Regions from separate parts of the Corynebacterium genitalium ATCC 33030 genome, predicted to be linked through region 2. Evidence: predicted binding sites of a transcription regulator. Region 2 holds the regulator's gene; each other region holds the start of a gene.
What was found. The regulator LexA, encoded in region 2, represses DNA repair genes until DNA is damaged. The targets are predictions, from matches to a motif close to CGAACANNTGTTCG.
Positions count from the first base shown of each region.

Region 1: HMPREF0291_RS01895 (HNH endonuclease signature motif containing protein) is a predicted target of LexA. The motif match lies at 6,287-6,300, and genes of this name have one in related genera.
Region 3: HMPREF0291_RS08330 (HNH endonuclease signature motif containing protein) is a predicted target of LexA. The motif match lies at 5,315-5,328, and genes of this name have one in related genera.

Region 1 is NZ_CM000961.1:391,063-398,957, forward strand. It holds gene HMPREF0291_RS01875 (hypothetical protein) at 1-531, shown strand, start outside; gene rfbB (dTDP-glucose 4,6-dehydratase) at 528-1,532, shown strand; gene HMPREF0291_RS11460 (ArsR/SmtB family transcription factor) at 1,930-2,259, opposite strand; gene HMPREF0291_RS01885 (MFS transporter) at 2,836-4,122, opposite strand; gene HMPREF0291_RS11710 (hypothetical protein) at 4,598-4,765, shown strand; gene HMPREF0291_RS01890 (sugar nucleotide-binding protein) at 4,791-6,140, shown strand; gene HMPREF0291_RS01895 (HNH endonuclease signature motif containing protein) at 6,383-7,895, shown strand, end outside.
Region 2 is NZ_CM000961.1:1,530,316-1,538,210, forward strand. It holds gene HMPREF0291_RS07185 (YgaP family membrane protein) at 1-50, opposite strand, end outside; gene HMPREF0291_RS07190 (hypothetical protein) at 85-834, opposite strand; gene hflX (GTPase HflX) at 953-2,470, shown strand; gene HMPREF0291_RS07200 (DeoR/GlpR family DNA-binding transcription regulator) at 2,478-3,131, opposite strand; gene lexA (transcriptional repressor LexA) at 3,165-3,836, opposite strand; gene HMPREF0291_RS07210 (hypothetical protein) at 4,289-4,525, shown strand; gene nrdR (transcriptional regulator NrdR) at 4,556-5,020, shown strand; gene hrpA (ATP-dependent RNA helicase HrpA) at 5,017-7,895, opposite strand, start outside.
Region 3 is NZ_CM000961.1:1,756,218-1,764,112, forward strand. It holds tRNA gene HMPREF0291_RS08300 (tRNA-Pro) at 84-157, shown strand; gene HMPREF0291_RS08305 (IS481 family transposase) at 258-1,445, opposite strand; gene HMPREF0291_RS08310 (alcohol dehydrogenase catalytic domain-containing protein) at 1,682-2,719, opposite strand; gene HMPREF0291_RS08315 (VOC family protein) at 2,960-3,319, opposite strand; gene HMPREF0291_RS08320 (CE1 family esterase) at 3,392-4,282, opposite strand; gene HMPREF0291_RS08325 (class I SAM-dependent methyltransferase) at 4,461-5,252, shown strand; gene HMPREF0291_RS08330 (HNH endonuclease signature motif containing protein) at 5,424-7,055, shown strand; gene HMPREF0291_RS08335 (CE1 family esterase) at 7,087-7,895, opposite strand, start outside.

The DNA of each region.
Region 1 (7,895 bases), 1.1 Mb from region 2:
GACCCTGCCGCAGGTGCCGCCGTCGCCGCTATCAACCAGGCAGTGCTGCTCACCCGCGCACCGGTGTTGGTTCCCCTACAGCGCTTCCAGTCGGCCCTTGTGGTGCGCTTTGTCACCAACCGGGCACGGATCTACTCTTCGCTGCTCCGCCCGATCGCGGCCGTCCTTGGGATAGGCGTGGTCGGGTTTGCCGCCGCGTGGCTGATCGGGCCGTGGATCCTGCGGGCGTTCTTCCCACCAGAACTCTTCGTGCCAGGCTTGCCGCTGGGCCTACTCACGTTCGCGTCAGCAGTCATGGGCGCGCTCATCATCACCGGCACGGCTGTTCTCGCGCTAGAGCTGCACACCTGGTACGTCGCCGGCTGGGTGGCCGGCTCGGTAGCTACCTTCGCTCTGCTTTTCGCACTTCCTGCCGTAGGCGGCACCGGTGTGGCCACGACGGTGATCGCGGCATTGATACTCGGCCCACTGACTGGCGCGTTAGTGCACGTCATCGGCTTGTCAGGGAACCGGGATAAAGTGAACGCATGACATCTTCTGCGAACACGATGCTCGTCACTGGCGGCGCCGGCTTCATCGGCGCCAACTTCGTGCGCATGGTGGCCCAGCGCCAACCGGAGACGAAGATCGTCGTGCTCGACGCTCTGACCTACGCGGGCAACGCAGAGAATCTCGCCGGGTTGGACGAGGCGGCTGTGACTCTGGTTGAGGGCAGGGTGGAGGATGCTGGGGTCGTCGATACGCTCGCGCGCGACGCGGATGTCGTGGTGCATTTCGCTGCGGAGTCGCACAACGACAATTCGCTGCGGGACCCGTCGCCATTTGTGGCGACCAACATTATGGGCACATACACGCTGGTCGAGGCCGTGCGGAAGTACGGAACGCGGTTCCACCACGTGTCCACCGACGAAGTGTTCGGCGATCTCGCGTTGGACGATCCCGCGAAGTTCACTGAGTCGACACCGTACAACCCGTCCTCGCCGTACTCCGCGACCAAGGCCGGCTCGGACCACCTCGTGCGCGCGTGGGTGCGGTCCTTCGGCATCGACGCGACGATTTCGAACTGCTCCAACAACTACGGCCCCTACCAGCACATTGAGAAGTTCATTCCGCGGCAGATCACCAATCTGCTCTCCGGGCGGCCCGCGAAGCTGTACGGCACGGGCGAGCAGGTTCGCGACTGGATCCACGTCGACGACCACAATGACGCCGTCCTGGCCATTCTCGAGCGCGGCAAAGCCGGTGAAACGTACAACATCGGTGCAAGCGGCGAGCGCTCGAACCTCGAGGTCATCACCATGATCTGCGAACTGATGGGCGGCGAGTTCGAGCACGTCGCCGACCGGCCCGGCCACGACATGCGCTACGCCATGGACGCCACCAAGCTTCACGACGAGCTCGCCTGGCAGCCCCACTACACCGACATGCGCGAAGGCCTAGCCAACACGATCGAGTGGTACCGCACCCACGAAGCGTGGTGGCAGGAGGCGAAGGACGCGGTCGAAGAGGGGTATGCACAGCGCGGGCAGTAGCCCACCTTGAGCTACCTTCGAAACGCACGGTCTCGCCCCGCTGCGCACACATGTCATCTTCCAACCAGCGGCCTAGCACGTGGGCGAAGAGGATGGCGACGACCAAACACTCGCGCACTCTGACCCCAATAAACGGGGGGTCAGGTAAAAACTCCGCGTTCACCCACCCCGGGGAACCCCGCTAGTCAGAGCCCGGAATCCGACTAACCAGAAGTGCTGTTCGACATCGCAGAGGCCATTTTTTGATGGGTGGCACAAATCCGAGGCCCAGCTTTCTACCCCGAGGGCGCGAAGACATAAGGAATCCCGTGAGTCGGGCGAATGTCAGATGACATCTCCCAGTAAGAAGGAAGTAGCAAAGTCATACTCAGTCTAAAATTCAATCTTGAAGTTTCTGTCACTTCAGCTGGCCGTTTCCACTCGAGATAATTATCTGGTCCAGCAAGCCCGGAAACACTTCCTCAAGATCAGTTCGACGCAGACGCGTCATGCGTCCGTTTCCCACGTCACGCTGCCAGACCAAACCGGCATTACGCAGAACTTTGAAGTGATGTGTTCGCGTTGAAGGCGCCCACGGGGTACCAAATTCTGAACATAGTTGTTCAGTCCCATCTGGCTGTGCAGCCAGTTTTACAATCACTTTACGTCGGTTAGCGTCTGACAATGCGTGCAAAATTTTAGAGAGGTCAAACTCGTCGATACTCGGGTGGCCATCCTGATCAGGCATACGATCTCCTTTCAAGGAATGAAGGAACTAATAAAATCGTAGCTGTTCAAGATCGTGCGATATCATTCCAGTTAACTACACCACGCGAGGAAACTATTTACTCACAGGAGTCGACAAGGGACGATGCACTAAAACTCCCGTATCCACTTGATGTTCTCAGGAGGCACTGCCATGAATAACCTCGGCAGCTATTCAGTCAGTGCTCCCACCGACTCGCGAATGACCACCCGTGCTATTGCTGCCCACATACAATGATGCATGCCGTATCCAAGATGCATACCGTATCCAAACGGTAGATGTTTCTTCTAGTTACGCTGAACACTCACCGTCCACAGCGAAGCGAAGACCGTTTGGTCTCTGTTTGCCGCATGAGCATCTACGTACACAACTTCACCTGGATAGGTTTCCCCTTCTTCCATTTTAATCCGCCTCGATGCAATGCACGGAAAGGTAGGAGTTCCTCCCGGAGAAAGACGGCGGAGAAGTTCTTCAGTCGTGGAGGGTAGTCATCGAAACAGGCGAGAGACTGGAAACGTCTCGAGTTTCAGAGGAACGAATAGTTGTGCTCATTGTTTCTTACTCCTTTTCATTTAACTTAGCGCTGGAACCGCGCCGTACGAGCAAGACAGACACAGTTACCAACGAAACAAGGGCCGTCAGCGTGAGCGCGCTTGTACTGAAAGCGTCAGCATAGACATCTGGGTGGCCCGGTTGCCCAGCCGCAGTACTTGTCGCAGCTTCGCCGGAAAGCTGTTGTTGAATTTGCAGGGAAAGCATGAACGCATACCCGGCAACGAACAAAGCCTCGCTACCCACACGGAAAAAGTTGAGCACGCCAGCCGCTGTGCCGGTCCTTTCAGGAGGAACAACCCCCAGTGCGTGTCCATCTACAAGGCCAATGGGTAGGCCGAAGCCCAAGCCAAGCAAGATCATCGGAATAATTACGAGCCCGATTGACCCCTCGGGCGTGAGCAGCATCAGGCCAAGGTCTCCGACAATAAGACAGATCAGACTGAGGTACACCACAACGCCAACCGTTATCCACGTGACTTTCTCAATCAGTTTGGCCACTAGGATTGGCGCAACAACGACTGGGATTGTCATCGCAAGCATGATCAGGCCAGCTTGTCCCGCACCGATACCTTTAATGCCACTGAAGGCAGAGGGTAGATAAGTCAGCACTGTAACGAATCCAATAGAACCCGCAATCGGCACCAGACACATGGCGAGGAACTCTCTGTTCTTAAGAATGGAAAGATCTAACAGCGGTGTCTTTGTCTCATTAATATCCTGCGCAGCGTCGGTGGCTGTAGGAAGGATTCTTGCATTCAATGTAACCAACGCAAGAATTACACCATGAACAGCAAAAACTCCTCGCCACCCAAAGCTCGAAACCAAAATTCCTGAGATAGTTGGGCCTAAGGTCAAGCCCAATCCATTGATAGTTCCAAACAGGGCGAATGCTCGGCCTCGCGCACTGCCTTCATAGGCGTTAGAGAGCATAGAGCTAGCTCCAGTGAGGACGGCTGCCGCCCCACAACCTGCAATAAGTCGCATGAAATCAAGCAAAAGAAGCGACGGGCTAGCAGCGCTTATCAGGCTGGACACCGAGAATAGGGCAGATCCGACGACAAAAGTCACACGAAAGCCAATACGGTCACTTACAGCTCCCCAGCCAAGAACTCCCAGTGCAAACGCAACGTTGAAACCGTTAACGACCCATTGAAGTGCTGTCGTGTTTGCCCCAAGGTCAGTGGAGATCTGCGGAAGAGCGATGCCCGTTCCGGAAATTGACATCGGCGTAATGAATTGCGCCACAAGGACTATAGGCAAAGTCCATCGACTTGGGGTGGTGTCCGCCACGACTTTCTCTTCTGGCGTAACTCTTGTCATCCTGTTCCCTTCGGTATATACTATTTCTATAGTAGCTACCAAGTATTTAGTACATATGCAAGCGGAGGGAAAGTTTTTGTGGAACTTGAGCAGGATTCATCCGACGTTGCGATTGTCGACGGTGGCTCTTCAGGCATGCTCATGGCACTTTAACTGTCATTACAGGGGTTAGAGATTCTGCTCTTCGAACCTCGGCCGAGCGCAGACCGCCGTCCAAGAGTTGACATGACTCATGTACGTTCACTCTCGCGCCCAATCCGCCGTGGATACATTCCATTAACTGACCCCCACCTACTTGGAAAACGTTCCGAACTTAAGAACGTTGCCGGTCTCCAGCCCCCCCCCCGCCGGTGCCCCGCGGAGGCGACACCCGTCGCAACCCGGCAAATCCGAAGCCTCTACCGAAGCCTGAGGAACAACCGACCAAGAGTGCCTCTACGCCGACGTGGGAGGCGCCGATGACGCAGCCGACGACGAGCTCTCCTGGCGGCCCCACTACACCGACATGCGCGAAGGTCTTGCCAATACGATCGAGTGGTACCGCAGCAACGAAGCGTGGTGGCGGGAGGCGAAAGACGCCGTCGAAGATGCCTACGCGTCGCGCGGGCAATAGCTTCCTGCGGCCGTAGGATGAGCGTATGGCTGAGCTTGAGACGCTGACAAGCGTGCCCATCGAGGGACTTGAAGTCCGCACCTTAACTGTTCACGGCGACAACCGGGGATGGTTCAAGGAAAATTGGGCCGGCGACCCCGCGATGCGCGTGGAGCAGAACAACGTCAGTTTCAACGCGCAGCGTGGGGCGACACGCGGCATGCACGCGGAACCGTGGGACAAATACGTCTCTGTTGCAACGGGACGCGTCTACGGCGCGTGGGTTGACCTGCGCGAAGGTTCACCGACATTCGGCGCGAAGTACGGGTGCGAAATCGGTCCGGACACTGCGGTGTTCGTGCCGCGCGGCATCGCCAACGGCTTCCAGGCGCTCGAGGACGCTACAACGTACATTTACCTGTGCAACGCGCGCTGGAGCCCACACGCGCAATACGCGTTCTGCTCCTACCGCGAGAGCGAGTGGCCGCTCGAGCCCACTGAAGTTTCAGCGAAGGATCTCGAGCATCCGATGCTTGCCGACGCCTCCCCCGTCCCCCCTCGCCGAGTGTTAGTGACCGGAGCGAACGGGCAGTTGGGCCGCGCGTTGCGCCCGTTGCTGCCCCACGGGGATTTCGTGGGCCACGACGAGTTCGATCTGACTTCTGATGTCTCGACGTTGATGTCCGCTCGGGATTGGACACAATACTCCGCGATCATCAACGCAGCGGCGTTCAACGACGTCAACGGCGCAGAAGGTGACGGCCGAAACGGGGCCTGGGCCGTCAACGCGCTGGGTCCAGCGAAGCTCGCGCAGATTGCGGGGCGCTACGACCTGACACTGGTGAACGTGTCCACGGACTACGTCTTCGACGGGACTGTGGGGGTGCATACCGAGGACGAGGCACCCAGCCCGCTGTCCGTGTACGGCGCCTCCAAAGCCGCGGGTGAGGCCGCTACCGCCGCCTGCCCCCGGCACTACCTAGTGCGGACGTCCTGGGTGTTCGGCGACGGGGGTAACTTCATGACGACCATGGCGCGGCTCGCACGCGAAGACGCCAGCCCGCAGGTGGTCAGTGATCAGCGCGGGCGACCGACGTGGGCCGAAGACTTGGCACGAGGCATCGTGCACCTGCTTGATTCAGGCGCCGAGTACGGCGTGTACAACATCACCTCCGGCGGCGACACCGCCTCCCGTGACGAGATCGCCATGGCCGTCTTCATCGCCTGCGGCGGCGACCCCTCCTCCGTCCAGCCGGTCACGACCGCGCAATACCAAGAGGCCTTCGGGCCCGAGGCGCCCCGGCCGGCCGAGTCCACGCTGGCACTGGACAAGATTGAGGCGACCGGATTCAAGCCGACGAACTGGCGCGCGGCCCTGGCGATGTACCTGGGGTAGGGCCAGCTCTTTAGAACGCGTGCACTAACGATCAGTAGGGCGCTTGAGGAGCCTTTTCGCTGTTCGAATTCACCTTGCCGTTGGAACAGTCTTAGGTCGTTCACCATAGGATTTCGGGGAGATCCGAAGATTTCAAATCACCTTATCGAACATACGTGCGTTTTTCGTGGCTCGGTTGTCCACGCGAGGTTGTAAGTTATGTGGCAAAGACCAAGCACCATACAAAAAAGGGGGTGGCGAAGATGACCGAACGAGTTGGCGCAGATTCCTTGGCGGATGCCGTGGATGCCATCGCAGAAGCAATGGCTGACATTTCGCGCATCTTCGCTGACCCCCACGCTTTAGCCTTCGATGCTGTCCGCACCGACATGGAGCGCCTCGAAGAGATCCTCTCAGGCCAGAAGGCATATGCCGACGCTGCGTTTGCCTACCTGTGTGACCGTGACGGAGCTGGCCGAATTGTCGGCGCGAACCAGCCTGCCGCGTATCTGCGCGATGTTCTCGGTCTATCCCAGGCAGAGGCCATGGGGCGCCTACGCCGAGGAGAGGACCTCTTCGCCCCAGTCGAGGACACCACCCCCGACGACGAGTTCCTCTTCGCCGGCATCGACCCTGACTCCCCCGACGCGGACGAAGCAGCTGCGGCGGTAGCGGCAGCTGCGGAAGAGGCTCGTCGGAAAGCGGAAGAAGAGCGTGAGGCGAAGCGCCGGGCGAAAGAGGCTGCGCTGAAGGCGGCGAAGGAAAAGCAAGACATCATCAACCGCGAGCTGATGAATCTTCGCGACGACGCGGTTCCGGGGCGCCCGGTCATTCTCGCCAAAGCTCTCGACGAGGCTAACAGGCGCAGCCCAGAAGACCTGCGCAAATTTGTCCGCCGGCTCGTGGACAACGCCAACGCTGCCGGCCGGAAGAACAGCCCGGACAAGCCGCAATCGGACTTTGATGCGCGGAAACTCATCATGGGCAAGCCCGACAGCGCAGGCATGTGCCGGGTCACCATCGATCTTCCGGCCGGCGAAGCCGCGGTGCTCAAGGCGGCGCTGGACCTCGGGCGCGGCGGAATAGGCGACAAATCGGGCTCTTCCGAGCAGGAGCCAAAAGACACGCGCACGATGTCGCAGCGGCGCTTCGACCAATTCATGCACATCGTGACCAACTTCTCCGGAACCAAGGCTGGCTCGCAGGGCGGTATCGGCACTGTCGTCGTCGGCATGACCCTCGATGACCTGAACAACGCCGACCACACCACTAAGTTCATGACCAACACTGGGATCAGCCTGACCGCGTACGACATGCTCCGCCTCGGGTTCACAGGCACCGACTTCATCGCTCAGCTCGACTCGGTCACCGGCGTCCCCCTCTCGCTGGGGCGCACCCGCCTGGCAAGTGTCCACCAGCGCATCGCACTGCTGGCCATGCAGGGAGTATGCGCCTGGCACGGGTGCGACCGCCCGATGAGCGAGCTAGACATCCACCACATGGAGTCCTTCTTCGACGGCGGGCTGACAGACATCGAGAACCTCATCGCCCTGTGCCGCGAACACCACATGTGCAACAACGACCGCAGAGATGGCAGAGGTAACAAGGGTTACGTCGACCGCGACCCCGAAACCGGCCGGGTGGGGGTGATCCCCGCAGACGGCGGGCCGATGAGATTCAACGAAACCGTCGACGCCCACGAAAGCATCGGCCACAAACTCCGCAACCGACCAAAAGGGCACCACCCGCCACCGGGATCAACCCCCGGAGGCCCTC
Region 2 (7,895 bases):
AGCCATATGGCTGCCTCGACGCTGCGTCGCGGTTTGTGGTTCTGCGCCATCACAATGTCACTGGCCGGGTTCTTTTTAGGGGGACTAGTGGCCGCCGCAGCCTCCAGAGCCGCATCCGCAAGCGCCGCCACCGCAGCCGCCACCGGTGGCCATCATGACGGAGCCGGATAGGACACCGGTGCCAGCGATGACGGTGTTGCGCTCGGGCAGCGTGTCCGCGTTGGGGAGGACCACATCGAAGGGGAACGCGCCGTCGACAGAGACGTGGATGAACTGCTCACCGGTGAGCATGTTGGTGCGGTACTCGGATTCCAGCACGCGGGCAGAGAACTGGGCACCTGCATCCGGGCTGGCCGGGGCTCCCGTGGAGACGATCTCCGCACCCTTCGAGGTGATGGTTCCCATCACCCCGCCGGTCTCGGACAGGTAGTGATCAACACTGTCGTACCGTGCCACGTCCATCCCGAGGATGGTGAAGCCCATTTCCTGCCAGGTGAGGGTGGATTCGTCGACAAGCAGCGGGCCCTGGGCGATGTTGGCCGTGACGGAGGTGAGCACCGTGCCGGTGGGATCGATGATCTCGCAGAACCCGACGACATCCGTGACCATGGTGACGTTCGCGTACGTGCGGGTGGTGGAGTCGAAGCCGGCGAATGTTGCGAACGGCTCGACTGCCAGGATGTTCAGCTGCGCTCCGGAGATGTCGGCGAACTGGATGAGCTGGCCCCCGCGGACCTCGCCGGTAACGGCAAGCTGATTCGAGGCGATCGCCGCCTCCACCGCGTCCTGCCATCGCGCATAGTTCATGCCGATGCTGGAAAGATCCGTGCTGATCGCTTGAGTCATGTCTCCAGATCCTACAACTGCCGTCAAAGAATCCCGCATACGGAGGGAACAAGCTGGATGGCTGGGTTGTTGAGGTAGAAAACTACTGTGCAACAATAAGGACTCAATGACCACTTCTTCGCACGCAAGTTCTCAACCCAGCCATGACGAGCTGCTCGCCCAGGCTTTCCGCCACAATGCGCCGCAACCGACCGATCGGGGCCGCGACGAGGCCCATGAGCCGTCTGTCGGCACGCTGGACTTGGCCGAACGCAATGCTTTTCGGCGTGTCACCCGCGAGACCGAAATCCGCTCCGAAGAGCACAAGGATGTCTACGAGGTTGAGTACCGAAAGCTCCAGCTGGAGCAGGTCATCCTCGTCGGCGTGTGGACGGAAGGGACGACGGCCGAAGTCGAGGCAAGCATGAACGAGCTCGCGGCTCTGGCTGAAACCGCCGGCGCTGAAGTGGTAGAGATGATCTACCAAAAGCGCGACAAGCCGGACCCGGGCACCTACGTCGGTTCCGGAAAGGTGAGCGAACTACGTGACATTGTGCACGCCACCGGCGCCGACACCGTCGTGTGCGATGGTGGTCTCTCGCCGGGCCAGTTGGTGGCGCTTGAGGAAGCCCTGAAGATCAAAGTCATCGACCGCACCATGCTCATTCTGGATATCTTCGCCCAGCACGCGAAGTCCAAAGAGGGTAAAGCGCAAGTGTCCTTGGCGCAGATGGAATACCTCTACACCCGTACCCGTGGTTGGGGTGGCAACCTGTCGCGTCAGGCTGGCGGCCGGGCAGGCTCCAACGGTGGTGTGGGTCTGCGTGGTCCTGGTGAGACGCGTATTGAGGCCGACCGTCGCCGTCTGCGCACTGACATGGCTAAGCTACGCCGCGACCTTTCCGGGATGAAGACCGCCCGCGACATCAAGCGCGCTCAGCGCCAGCGCTCGACGCTGCCGAAGATCGCCATCGCCGGGTATACGAACGCCGGCAAGTCCTCGCTAATCAACGCGATGACCGACGCTGGGGTGCTCGTCGAAGACGCACTGTTTGCCACCCTGGATCCCTCCACGCGACGCGCCGAGCTTGCTGACGGCCGCACCGTCGTCCTGACCGACACTGTCGGCTTCGTCCGCCACCTGCCCACGCAGCTTGTCGAGGCGTTCAAGTCCACCCTGGAAGAGGTGGTCGGCGCTGACCTCATGCTCCACGTTGTCGATGGCTCCGACCCGTTCCCGTTGAAGCAGATCAAGGCCGTCAACGATGTCCTGGCGGAGATCACCCGGGACACGGGCGAGGAGATTCCGCCGGAGATCATCGTGGTGAACAAGATCGACGAAGCGGACCCCGTCGTGCTAGCCGAGCTACGCCACGCGTTCGCGGATTCGAAGCACAATGTCGTCTTCGTCTCCGCCGTGACCGGCGAGGGGATTGACGAGCTTGAGGGCCGGATCGAGATGTTCTTGAACACTCTCGATGCCCACGTGAAGCTGCTCGTCCCGTTCACCCGCGGCGATGTTGTCTCACGCGTCCATGAGGAGGGCACTGTGCGCAGCGAGGAGTACAACGAAGAGGGCACGCTTATCGACGTCCGCCTGCCCCGCGTCCTCGCCGAGCAGTACGCAGAATTCGTCGTAGCGTAGAACCGAGTTAGTGGTCTGGGTCGGTTCGGACTACGTCGATGCCGTGTTCAGACAGCTTCTGCACCACCTCATCCGAAGCGTCCGCGTCAGTGATGAGCACGTCGATGCTGTCGAGCGGGGCGTAACTGACTACCGCTTCCTGGCCGAACCGTGCGGAGTTGCAAAGAACCACGACCTTCTCAGCGTTGATCACCATTGCCGACTTCACTGCGGCTTGTTGGGCATCATCCGTAGACAGGCCGTGGTTGACGGTGAGAGCGTCGGCATCGATCACGGCGACCTTTGCCCGCATCAACGCGAGCGTACGCAAGGTCGTGTCACCAGCGGTGGACTGTGCCGCGTAGTTCACGGAGCCGCCCAGGAGCTGAACATGTGTACCGGCTGTGCTGGATAACTCCAGGGCGACAGGAATGGAGTGCGTGACAAAGGACAACGCCGCTGCGTTGCCGGTGCCGCTTGATGTCACCGCCTCTGCGAACGATTGGGCCACATGCACGGCCATTGCACCGGAATCAACGAACACGACGCCATCGTCTGGCAGGTGCGCCAAAGCTGCTCGAGCGATAGAGGAGCTCGCCCGAGAGGCCGATTGCGAGCGCGGGTCAGCAGACTCCACATGCCCGTGGGAGGCGGTGAGCTGGCATCGCTCTTCGGCGTTCATGGGTCTTCCTTACCTGCTCAAAGGGGACATGGTCTAGAGCTTACGAAACACGGAGACAACGAGCCCCATGATTTCAGCATCATCCCCCTTGATCGGGGCGAAGGCTTCGTTGTGGGGGAGAAGCCACACACCGGAGGAATCCCTGTGGAACTCCTTCACCGTTGCTTCCCCCTCAATAAGCGCCGCGACGAACTGACCTTCCTCCGCTACCGGCTGGGTACGCACGGCAACCCAATCGCCGTCGAGGATGCCCGCGTCGCGCATGGACTCACCCACGACTTGGAGCAGGTAGAGATCACCGTCGCCGACGAGTTCTTCCGGCAGAGGGAAGTAGCCGTCGACGTTCTCTTCAGCGAGAATCGGGTTGCCCGCAGCAATCTGCCCGACGACGGGGATGTAGCGCGGCGGTGCCGCATCGTCCGGTTTCGGATCAGCCTTGCGCTTCTTCCGGCCATTCTCCGGCAGGTGACGCAGATCAACGGCGCGGGGCTTGTTCGGGTCGCGACGGAGAAAGCCCTTCTTCTCCAATTCCTTGAGCTGGTAGGCCACAGACGACGTCGACTGAAGGCCGGCGGCATCGCCGATCTCCCGAATGCTCGGCGGGTAGCCGCGGAGCACCACCGCATCCTGAATGACTTCGAGAATGCGGCGCTGCCTCTCTGTCAGGGTCTTAATGTCCGGTTTCTTGTCTGCGCTCTGGGGCATGTTCCTGTTCTCCTCTGATCGGTTGTCCTCGGTGCCTTGTTCCTATCGGTGTGGCGAGAAACTCAGCGCTGGAATTCCTCACCAATGTTCGACGACACGCGGCACCGTTCGGTTCCCTTGTGTCCACTTTTACCATGCGTAGGCAAATTTGTTCGATATTTCTTGACCACGTCTAGACAAACTCTACGGCCCTTGCTATAAATCGAACATAGGAACTATCGAACATTCTAGCGATCATTGCAATCGAACATGTCCGGTGCGGTTCGTAGAATCAAATCCGAACCAAGAAAGGAAGAATGATGACTATCTCTCTCGCCCGCCCTAACAGTGCTAATACTACCGATAACCTCCGTTCTGCTGAGGTTGAGCCAGCGGATGTTTGGGACCTTGACCGTGCACCGGTGATTCGTGCCTCGCACCGTCATGTTCGAACACTCGATGAGCATAATCGAATGAATGAATCACCCCTGCGAGCGCGCCCAGAGGATCCGGACAGCCCGAACACGGCTCTCGAAACTCGCCGCGAGAAGCGCGCGGCCACGCTTATGGGCGCACTGCTCGGCCTCGGTCTCGTTGCGGGTTCTATCTTCGGCGGCGCGTTCTCTTTCGAGGACGACGGTTTCAGCCCGGAGCCGGTGAACGAGTCTGCGAATCTCCAGAACGCCGTTGCAACAGTGAACAACCGCTAAAGATTTTTCTGGGGGAGTAGAGTTTGAGGGGTGCACTGCCCCTTTTGCCAGAACGATAGCTCTCGGGTTTCTGACTCGCGCCTAGTCGACGCAGGATCGGCCATTCGGCGCCGACGTGAATGCACCGTGTGCGGTGGTCGTTTCACCACGGTCGAGAAAGCTGTCCTGACCGTGGTCAAGCGCAACGGAGTCAGCGAACCCTTCGACCGTGACAAGCTCATTGTCGGCGTACGCCGCGCGTGCCAGGGACGCGATGTCTCCGATGACGCTTTGAAGCGCCTCGCCCAAGAGGTGGAAGAGATCGTCCGCGCGCAGGGAAGCTCGCAGATTCCGTCGAACCAAATCGGCCTTGCCATCCTCGAGCCGCTCCGCGCACTCGACGAGGTCGCCTACCTGCGCTTCGCGTCCGTGTACAAGTCTTTCGAAAGCGCCGACGACTTCGAATCCGAGATCAGGCTGATGCGCCGCAAAGACCGCGGCATGGAAGGCATCTAGAGCTTATCCACCATCTTCTCGATCCGCCTCGGGCTTACCGGTTTCGCTGTACCGAGTCGCTGAGCGAATAAGCTCACACGCAGCTCTTGGATCCGCCACAGAATGTCCTTGACTGCCCGGGATTTACGGGCCGCCTGCGGTAGCCGGGCCAGTTTGGCATCGAGGTACTTCTTCACGTCGTCGACTACCGATTGGCGGTCTGCATCGCGGTCGGGGTCGCGGTTCATCTCCTCGAGCCGAATCTGGATCGCCGACATGTACCGCGGAAGGTGTTGAAGATTCTCCATCCCGTGCACTGTGATGGCGTTCTTGGGTAGAAGGAAGTTCATCTGCTGGCGGATGTCGTCGATAGCTGGGCCATCCCAGTTCTGAAGTTCCGCCGCAGTGTTGATGTATTCGACCACACCACCGGCGATGCCGACGACCGTGCGCCGAACCATGCCGGCCACCTCGGGCTTGACCTTGTTCAGTAGCGCGTCGAATTCTGCAGGTGTACGCACTGGTCCACCGTGGGCGAACATGAGATCGCGGATCGCGGCGACGCGCGCATCTTCGACCAGCCCAGCGGCACCACCGTGCGGATACTTATCGACGGCCACACGCTGCCGCAACGGCAGGCCTTTCACCATCTGGGAGACCGAGACGTCGATTTGGCGCATGAGCATTGCCAACGTCGCCGTCACCATGGATTGATCAGCAGCGGCCTTTGTCGGGAACACCTTCACACGTACGCCGTCATTGGTCGCCTCCAAGGCGGGGAAAGCATCGACGTTGTTGCCTTCGATCTTTGTTGTCACAGTTTCCGGCACATCACCAAGGGTGTCTTCCGTCCACTTCGTAACTGAGTCGGATTCAGCCTTCTTGGTCGCCTTTGCTACAGACGAGGTGATTTGGCCGGCGCGGCGCTTCTTCAGCGCGGCCAGCGACGTGTCGTGGTCGGTGATCTTCCCTTTACGGTCGATGGAGGCAAAGGTGATCTTCAGGTGAGGCGGCAACGCTTCGGGCCGGAAATCGGATGCGTTAATGCCGTGCCCTCCGAGGGAGCGCAACACCTCGGCGAGCTGCTCGTTCAACGGAGATTCGTAAGGAACGAGCTTGTCTAGGGCGCGCGCGGCAAACTCTGGTGCAGGAACGACTGTCTTGCGCAACGCCTTTGGTAGGGAGCGGATGAGCTCTGTGACTAGTTCTTCGCGCAAACCGGGCACGAGCCAGTCGAATTCGCGCTCCTCCAGACCCGCTAACAGGGGAACAGGGACAAGGACGGTGACGCCGTCAAAGGGGTCGCCCGGTTCGAACTTGTATTGCAGGTCGTAGTCAATGCTTCCCTGGCGGATCTTGTCGGGGAAGGAGTCTTCGCTGGTGTCAGCGTCGGAATCGTCGATAAGTGCGCTCGGGTCGAAGTCGAGGAATGCGGCGTCCTCATGCTTTTTCTTCTTCCACCATGCGTCGAAGTGGCGGCCGGTCCCAATGTTGTCCGGCAGGCGTTCGTCGTAAAAGTCGAACAACGCCTCCTCGTCGACAACGAGACCGCGGCGGCGCACCTTCTCCTCGACTTTGGCGGCCTCTTCGAGGAGCTTGGCGTTGTGTTTGAGAAAGGCGTGGTGGGCGTTCCATTCGCCGTCGATAAGCGCGTGCCTGATGAACATGGTGCGCGCAGCATCCATGTCCACGCGGTGGTACGGCACCAGGCGATCAGCGACAACCGTGACTCCGTAGAGCATGGACTTTTGATGCACCATGGGCGCGGCGCGCTTGATGGACCAGATCGGCTCGGAATAGTTGTGCTTGAGCAGGCCGCCGGCGACTTTCTCCACCCAGGCGGGATCGATAGCGGCGACGTCACGCGCCCACAGACGAGACGTTTCGACGAGTTCGGCAGCCATCACGAACTCCGGCGGCTTCTTCGCCAGCACCGAACCGGGGAAGATCATGAAGCGTGTGCCGCGTGCTCCCTTGAACTCCTTCGAAGTGCCGTCGCGGGCACCGATATTGGACAACAGGCCGGTGAGCAAGGCCTGGTGGATGGACTTGGGGTCGCGGTCCCGCGAGTCATCGTGATCGTCCGTTGCGGTGGCGGTGCGGGCCCAGCCGAGCTGCCTCTCCGCCTCACGGAGCTGGCGCACAAGGTCGAACCACTCGCGGATGCGCATGTAGTGGAGGTACTCCTTCTTCATGCGCTTGCGGAAGGCGTTGCCGGACAGTTCATTCCGGGAGTCTTTGAGGTAATCCCACAAATTCAGCGCAGCGAGAAAGTCGGAGGTCTTGTCCTTGAAACGCGCGTGGGCCTGGTCGGCTTGCGCCTGGAACTCCAACGGACGTTCGCGGACATCCTGGATGGTCATGCTGGCGACAATGACAGTGACATCGTCCAGTACACCGAGGCGGTGTGCCTCCACCAGCATGCGGGCCATCCGCGGGTCGACAGGAATGCGCGCGATGTCGCGGCCGATGCCTGTGAGCACCGGCATGTCTTGGTCTTCCTTATCGGTGATGGCGCCGAGCTCGTGCAAGAGCATGAGGCCGTCGCGCACAGCCTTCTTGTCCGGTGGCTGGACGAACGGGAACTCCGCGATGTCGCCCAAGCGCAGGTTCGTCATCTGGAGGATGACGCTGGCCAGGTTGGTGCGCAGAATCTCGGGGTCGGTGAATTCGGGGCGGGCGTGGAAATTGTCCTCTGAATAAAGGCGGATCGCGATACCGTCCGCGATGCGGCCGGAGCGGCCCGAGCGCTGGTTGGCGCTGGCTTGCGAGATCTCTTCGATGGGGAGGCGCTGCACCTTGGTGCGCGTGGAATAGCGGGAGATGCGCGCCAGGCCGGTGTCCACCACGTAGTGGATGCCGGGGACAGTCAGTGACGTCTCCGCGATGTTGGTGG
Region 3 (7,895 bases), 230 kb from region 2:
CGACTCTACGTGACCTGCTGATTACTGATTAAACTGACCGTGCTGTAATCTATCGAAGTTCCCCAAGAATGCTTTGGGAGCAACGGGCTGTGGCGCAGTTTGGCAGCGCACTACACTGGGGGTGTAGGGGTCGCAGGTTCAAATCCTGTCAGCCCGACAATTGTCATCAGTCGCGACATTGTTGACAGATGAGTCGCGACATGGTGGACAAACCGGCGTCTTGGTGTTTATTTTTTCCAAGGCGCCGGTTGTGGTTTTCAGGTCAGTGGGGGTTGGCCTTTTCGCCAGTATGGTTTTTGGTAGTTGCGGGATGTGTCGATGTAGTGCTCGGTGATGGGTTCGCCGGTTTCTTTTAGTGATGTCGTGATGTGGTTGTCGGTGATGATCATCAGGACTTCTTCGCCGCTGTGGGCTCGGCCGATTCCTAGGCTGTAGAGCCTGCCGGCGTAGCGGATGGTGACTTTGCCGCTGGCGGCGACGACGTCGTTGCGGGTGCGCCATTCTTCTTTCGGGGTGAAGGTTGGTTCAGCTTTAGGTCCTGTTGTGTAGGCCTGGTGTGGGGTACGGCGTCCGAGTGATCGGTGGGGGCGTTCGGTGTTGTAGTAGGCGGTGAATTCGTTGAGCTGCCGTTGTAGTTGGGGGATGGTTTCTGCTGGTGGTTGTGCGTTGATCCAGCGTTTGAGTGTTTGGTGGAAGCGTTCGATTTTGCCTTGGGTTTGTGGGTGGCCTGGCCGGCCGTTTTTCTGCTGGATACGGTTGTCGTTAAGTGTTTTCTCGAATGCGTTTCTGCCGCCTTTGCGTCCGGCTAGTCGGGCGGTGAACACCAGCCCGTTGTCAGTGAGTGTGGATGCCGGTGGGCCGTAGGTGTCGATGAGGCGCTGTAGTTCTGCTGCGACAGCTGGCCCTGTAAATGCTGGCCGGGCGGTGATCGATAGCAGGTAGCGGGAGTGGTCGTCGATGAAGTCGAGGACTTCTACGCGCCTGCCGTCGATGAGGAAGAGGTAGGTGATGTCGGCCTGCCAGCATTCGTTGGGCATGGCCGCTTCAAACCTGATGTAGGAGCTGCGTGGTTTCTTTTGCGGTTGCGGGGCAACAAGTCCGGCTTCAGTGATGATCCGGCGGATCGTCGATGTTGACGGCACACGCAGGCCTTGTTGTCCTAAGTGGAAAGCGATGGTGTCGGGCCCTGCGTCGAAACCTGCTTTGGTGAGTTCTTTGCGCATGTCGATGATGTGGTTGCGCAGGGTCTCCGGCACGGCATTGGGGTGGGTGTGCGGCGCGCGCGATTTGGGGGCGATGGCTTGTTCGCCTCCGGCGTCGAACTCGGAGAGGATCTTGTAGATGCGTTGGCGGGAGATGCCGAATCGTTTGGCGACTTTGGTGACTGGTTCGCCTTGATCGCGGACGGCTTTGACGATGGCGAGATTTCGGTTCGGGCTGTTCATCTGTCAACGATGTCCCGACTGATACCAGCACCGTCACTAAACACGCGGGGGTGGCGGGAGGTGTCAATGATGTCGCGACTGAGGTGTCAACCATCACCCCAGATTGTTTCTACCCCCTAAGTGTCAACAATGTCGCGACTGACCTGTCAACCATCAGGAATGCTGTCCCAGGCACGCCGTGTCAACTATGTCATGACTTCAGACACTGTCAGCCCGACAATTCTTTTCACGGGTTCTTACGGCTTGAGGACGACCTTGATGCAGCCGTCCTCCTTCTTCTGGAACTTCTCGTACATGGCAGGGGCGTCGTCAAGCGGCGCGGTGTGCGTTTTCAGGTCGAGCACGCCGAGGGGGTCGGACGGGTCGTCGACCAGCGGGAGGATGTCATCGGTCCAGTTGCGCACGTTGCACTGGCCCATCCGCATCTGGATCTGCTTGTCAAAGAGCGTCATCATCGGCATCGGGTCCTTCATCCCGCCGTAGACGCCGCCGACGGGAGAACCGTGGGCTTCCATGCCGACGGCGTCGACGATGGAGTCGGACCCGCGGCCGTCGCAAAGCTCTTGCAGCTTCTCGACGACATCCTCGCCGTCCTCGATGACCTCGATCCCGTGCCGGGCCGCCATGGCGCGCCGCTCCGCGACGGGGTCGACTCCGATGACGCGGTAGCCGAAGTGCGCACCGATACGGGTAGCCATCTGCCCGATCGGGCCGAGGCCGAGCACAGCGAGGGTGCCGCCGTCAGGGACACCTGCGTACTTGACGCCCTGCCAGGCGGTCGGCAGAACGTCAGAAAGGAAGAGGTAGCGCTCGTCCTCGCCGACGCTGGGGACCTTGATGGGGCCGTAGTCGGCGTGCGGGACGCGCAGGTACTCGGCCTGGCCGCCGGGCAGCGAGCCGTAGAGGCGCGAGTAACCGAACAGGGTAGCTCCCTTGTCGTACTCCTTCACCTGCGTGGTCTCACACTGAGACTGAAAGCCGCGCTCGCACATGAAGCAGTGACCGCAGGAGACGGTGAAGGGGACCACGACGCGGTCGCCGGGCTTGAGGTTGGTCACAGCACTGCCGACCTCCTCGACAATGCCCATCGGCTCGTGCCCGATCACGTCGCCCTTGTCCATGAAGGGTCCAAGGACCTCGTAGAGGTGGAGGTCAGAGCCGCAGATGGCGGTGGAGGTGACGCGGATGATGGCGTCGGTGGGTTCGATGATCTTGGGGTCGGGGACGTCCTCGACACTCACGGTGCGTTTCCCTTGCCAGGTCAGTGCTTTCATGGGGAACCTTTCCATGGTTAGGGTGTGGCCGAGCGTAATCCCGACTTCTTTGAGTGCGCAACGTTTTTAGGCAGTGTGAAACTTTCGCCAGTAAAACAAAGGCTATTCGTCGAGTTGCGGTGGCTTTCATCCGGCACGCGAAAATCAGGAGTGGGGTTAGATCGGGCTCACCGCTGAGGGGTCGAAAGATGAGTTGTCCGAGGCCTTTACTCTTTGCAGCTGTTGGCCTCGTCAGCAGACCTAGTCAATAGGCGCGACGCGAATAAGATTCCCGTCGGGGTCTTCGATTACAAACGTCGTGCCGAACACTTCCTCATAGGGCTCGCGGAGGATCGTTACCCCTTTGTTCTTCCACTGTTCGAACGTGGTGGTGACCTCTTCGGCAGGCACGTTCAGGCATACCTCCGAAGTGCGATTCGCTGCACCTTCCAGCGAGTTGGCATTTCCCGACCATAGCGCTAAGAACACCCCCTCACCCAGCGCGAAGGTGACGTAGCGGGGCGTGACAAAGTCGGTCTCAAGACCCAGGAGGTCACTATAGAAAGCGACCGATGCGTCGATGTCCGAGGCGTACACGATGAAAACAAGTTCACGGTTCACTATTTGCTCCTTACTTTCGAGATCGTGGACACCAGGATAGGTAAAAACCCGCCGGAGCAATTGATTGTGCGGTTACTGCGGGTTCGGCCCCACCGCGCCGGTGAAATCCACACCGAAGAAGTCCAGAATCGTCTCTGTTCCGAATCCGTCAGATGGTTGGGTGGCGAAGCTGTCGTCCTGCTTACTGCCCGGCCAGACGTGCCTACCGCCGTCGAGGCGGTAATGGCGCAGCTGCGCATCACAGCCCTCCCACACGAGCTCTTCGCCGGGACGGCGGATCTCTGCGCGGACGGGTTCGGGTTCGCAGTGGTTTCGCCGAGCTGCGTTAGCCATGACGTCTTGAATACTGAGGATGGCCTCGTTGTGGCGCACTCCCCCGTAGTAGTCGATGATGCCGTCTTTGGTGCCGTGCATGTCGATCTGCTTGACCGGGGTTGGCGAACAATCATCGAAGACTTTGTCGTAGAACGCGGCAGACACTGTCGCAATGCCGGTGATCTGATGGGAACGGTGGCACGCGGCATAGGCGGCAAACCCGCCGCCGTTCGACAGGCCGGTGACGAATACTTTGGCGGGATCGATCGAGAACTCCTCGAGCATCTCTTGCCGCACCGCGTCGAAGTACGCCAGATCCTGCTCCCCCGATGTCTTCGCGTAGGGCGCCGGCGCCCATGCGCTGCCCACACCGTTCATGTACACGACCACTGCATGTGCTTTATCTAACTGAGTGAACTGACGCATTGCCTCCGCGTTGTTCGTATACCCATGAAACGCGAAAATCAGTGGTAGATCAGACCGCTCATCGACTTCCGGCGGCACGGTGAGGATGAATTCCCGGTCGAGTCCACCAGCTTTGATCTTCCGGGTTTCAGTGAACGGTTCACCCTCGAAATCGCGCACCGGTTGCACAAGTTCCTCACGAACCTTCTGCGTGACTTCCTCGGCGACGCTGTCGGCGCGCATCGACTCTTTATTGCCATCCCCGCATGCTGCAAGCGCCCCGGCAGAGAGCAGGAAAGAGCAGGTTATCGCTGCTGATCGTGTGAGTTTTCGCACGGTGAAGGTGCATCCTTAGGAATCGTGGCGCTGCTTTCGTGGGCAACCTTAGCAATCAAAGCGTCGACCGGTAAGTTGACACGTAATGGAAGCCAGCCCCACTCCACGCAACTTCAAACCCAGCGCCAAAGATATGCCGGGGTTCCGCGACGCCGCATCGCGACAACACACAGCGAGAGCGTTCGCGTCCGGGGCGCAGCTTTACGACGCCACACGCCCCTCCTACCCCACTACCATCCCCGAGCTCATAAGCACGGCGGGCAGCGTACTCGATCTCGGCGCGGGGACGGGCAAGCTCACAGAGCTGCTGGTGCAGCCTGGCCGCACCATCTACGCAGCTGATCCTTCCAACGACATGCTCAGGGTGTTGCGCTCTCGCATGCCCGAGGTGAAAACTCTCCGAGCAGTCGGTGAAGCACTCCCGCTTACTGACGCCTCCGTTGACGCCATCACTTGTGCCCAAACCTGGCACTGGGTCGACACCGCGGCGGCCAGCGCAGAGGCCCACCGTGTCGTCGCGCCTGGAGGCAAACTGCTCCTGTGTTGGAACACTCTCGACGTGTCGCATCCGTGGGTTCTGCGGCTCTCCCGGATCAGTCACTCGGGGGATGTTCAGAGGGAAGGGTTTTATCCCGACGTCGCTAAGCAATGGGCGCTTTCACGCGAACTGCGCACGAAGTGGTTTGAAGCCGTGACCACGGACGACCTCTTCGCACTCGCACGCACGCGATCGTACTGGCTGCGGGCGAATGAGGCCACGCGCGCGAAGGTCACCGAGAATCTCCGGTGGTACCTCTTTGATCGCCTCGGGTTCGACAAAGGTCAGCCCATTCCCCTCCCCTATCGCACCGACGCGTTCGTGTACGAGCGGCGCTAGCTTAACGACGTCCCGGCCTTTTCGAACGACCTCGCCAGACACTGGGCGATCTGTCCATCGTTCGAACGCGCGTTCTATTTTGGGTTCGGTTTCTGGCTATGTTGGTACATCGGTTTGCAAGAATGTTCCCATAGCTATCCGGACGGAACCGACGACGTCGAGGGGGACACTATGGACACTTGTAGGCAAGCGAAGAAGGGTAAGCGGGCCCCTTTCTTCGTCACCGAAGACCCGGACTGTCCCGCTGCAACTGCCGGAAAGTCCATCCGGCAAGGTCAAGCCGACGCCTTCATGGAATTCGCCGACGCTGAGAACGTGTTGGCGGGATCCCGCGACTACGACCTGGAAGTGACCCGCTTGACGCAACGCAGCGGGTTGCGCAAGGGCGAAGTTGAGAAAGGCATTTACGGTTACCAGTCGCTGCGCCGGCTACCGGGTCTCCGTGCGATCCAAAAAGAGCATTGGCGGTTAGACGTCGACAGACTAGACGCCATCGCAAGAGCAATCGCTGCCCTTGGTTGCGAGGCACCCGCCGAAGCCTACGAAGCTTTCGATGACGTGCTGGTGGACATATTCACCCCCACCCGGACCCGGCAACCGTTGCCCACGAGCAACACGATCAGCTTGCGGTTGAACAAGATGATCGCGGAGTTCGACAACGCAGCCGCATTCGATCCTGAGCGGCGGAAGAAGCGTAAGAAGGGTCCTCCCAGCACGAATGATCTCGACTTCGGCCCTGGCGCTGCGGGCGCTGATACAGCATGGATGACCCTGAACGCTGACAACGCCACTATTGCAGCCATGCGAGCAAGCATTGAGGCGACCGCGCGCGAACTTGGAACCACGCAGGCCAACGCGTTGGTCAAGCTTGCCACCGGTGACGTCACTCCGGCTGCGATGGCGACGATCTACGCCTACGCCCCCAAAAATGCTGACGGTGAGGTCGACCAAGAGGCCGCGGCGTTCATTCCCGGGTTCGGGCACACCGGGCCGAACTCCACAGCCTTGCTGCACCACTTCGCCGCCACCTACGGCACGACCGAGGTGGACCTAGACGTCGCGTCGAAGAAGGTCGTCGCTGGGCACGACGCGCCAGCTGATGTCGCCGCCTACGTCCGCGGCCGGGACGGCACGTGCGTGTACCCGGGTTGCACACGCCCGGCACAGGCTTGCCAGCTCGATCACCGCCAGCCTTACGACGAAGGTGGCATGACCACGGCCGACAATCTGTTCTGCCTATGCCAGCACCACCACAACCTGAAAACCGATCGCCGCGCATTCTATGTCCCCGACCCGGTGACAGGATCAATCGTGTGGCTTCTCGAAGACGGCACCTACTACTGGACCGATCCCAATGGCTTGCTCGCCGCCTACACCACCCCCACAGCGCCCAGGTGGCGGCGCAGTGTTGACGATGTCGAGCGCCTCAGACAGCAAACCGAGCACTTTCTGGCGAAAAGTCACGCAGTTCTCGACGCCTACGAGACCACCGCACAAGCCTACGATCCGTACATTCCGGAGGAGCAAACAGCTGCCTGGGACCTCTACAAACAGTGCAAGGCTGATCTGCAGGACCTCGAGGAAGAATTCGACGAAATCTTCCACTACCACCCGCTCCCGCCAAAGGCCGTGCCAGACGATGAGCTCGTAGTCCCCGACAACCAATTCTTCAACACCTACGACGGCACGGGCCGCGATGCAGACTTCGATCCCGACGACCCGCACAGCTACTGCGACGAGGAGTACGACATCCACGCCTTCTTCCGCCCTGCTGGCTACCCCTTTTCCACAGCGGAAGAATGATGCGCCGCCTTTTCGGCGAAAAGTTGAACAGTTACGGGAGAGCACTCAGACCAAAGAAGGAAAGAATTTCCTCGGTGACGTCCACGCTGTCGGCCCCAGATCCCGCCGGCCACCCATGCCCCATGCCGTCAACGGCAAGGTGCTCGACTCGGCCTGCATCGCCATTGCGTTTGCGGAAGGCCGCCACGACGTCATCGGCGCCGTAAATGCGGTCACTAGTGCCGCGAAGTTCGCCGTCGTAGGGAACCCTGATGTCGGAGGTGCCGTGGATGTTCAGGTAGTCGATAGCTTCACCTGTGGTGAACTGTGCCGGATCTGTGCGCACGGCTGCAGCCACTGTGGCTACGCCCGCATAGCGGTCAGGGTGAGCTGCCGCGGCAGCGGTGGCCAGTCCCCCACCGTTGGAGAACCCCACGAGATAGACCTGCGAATTTTCAGCCGGAAAGGTGGCTTTCACGTCGGCGACGATCGCTTCAATGAATGCGGTTTCGTCCTTCAGTGTGGTGTCGGCATAGGGTGCCGGGGCCCATGCGCCACCAACACCGTCAGGTGCAGCCACGATTGCTGGTGCGTCGTCCAACCCTGTGCCCGTGAGAAAACTCTCACCGGTGCCACCACGCCCGTGAAAAGCAATGATGACCGGTAAAGGCTCGTCCGCATCGTGCGGGGTGGAGACCGTATAGGTCCGCTCCCGTCCTGCGGCGTTGACGGTGCGTTGCGAGACCTCCGCTGGCACCGAGGCACTACTCGTCTCTGGCGGGGAGCTTTCCGGACCAGCGCAGGATGCGAGCAAAACGGCGGCGAAGACGCCTAACGCGGTCGATCGGACTGCGCGTCGCA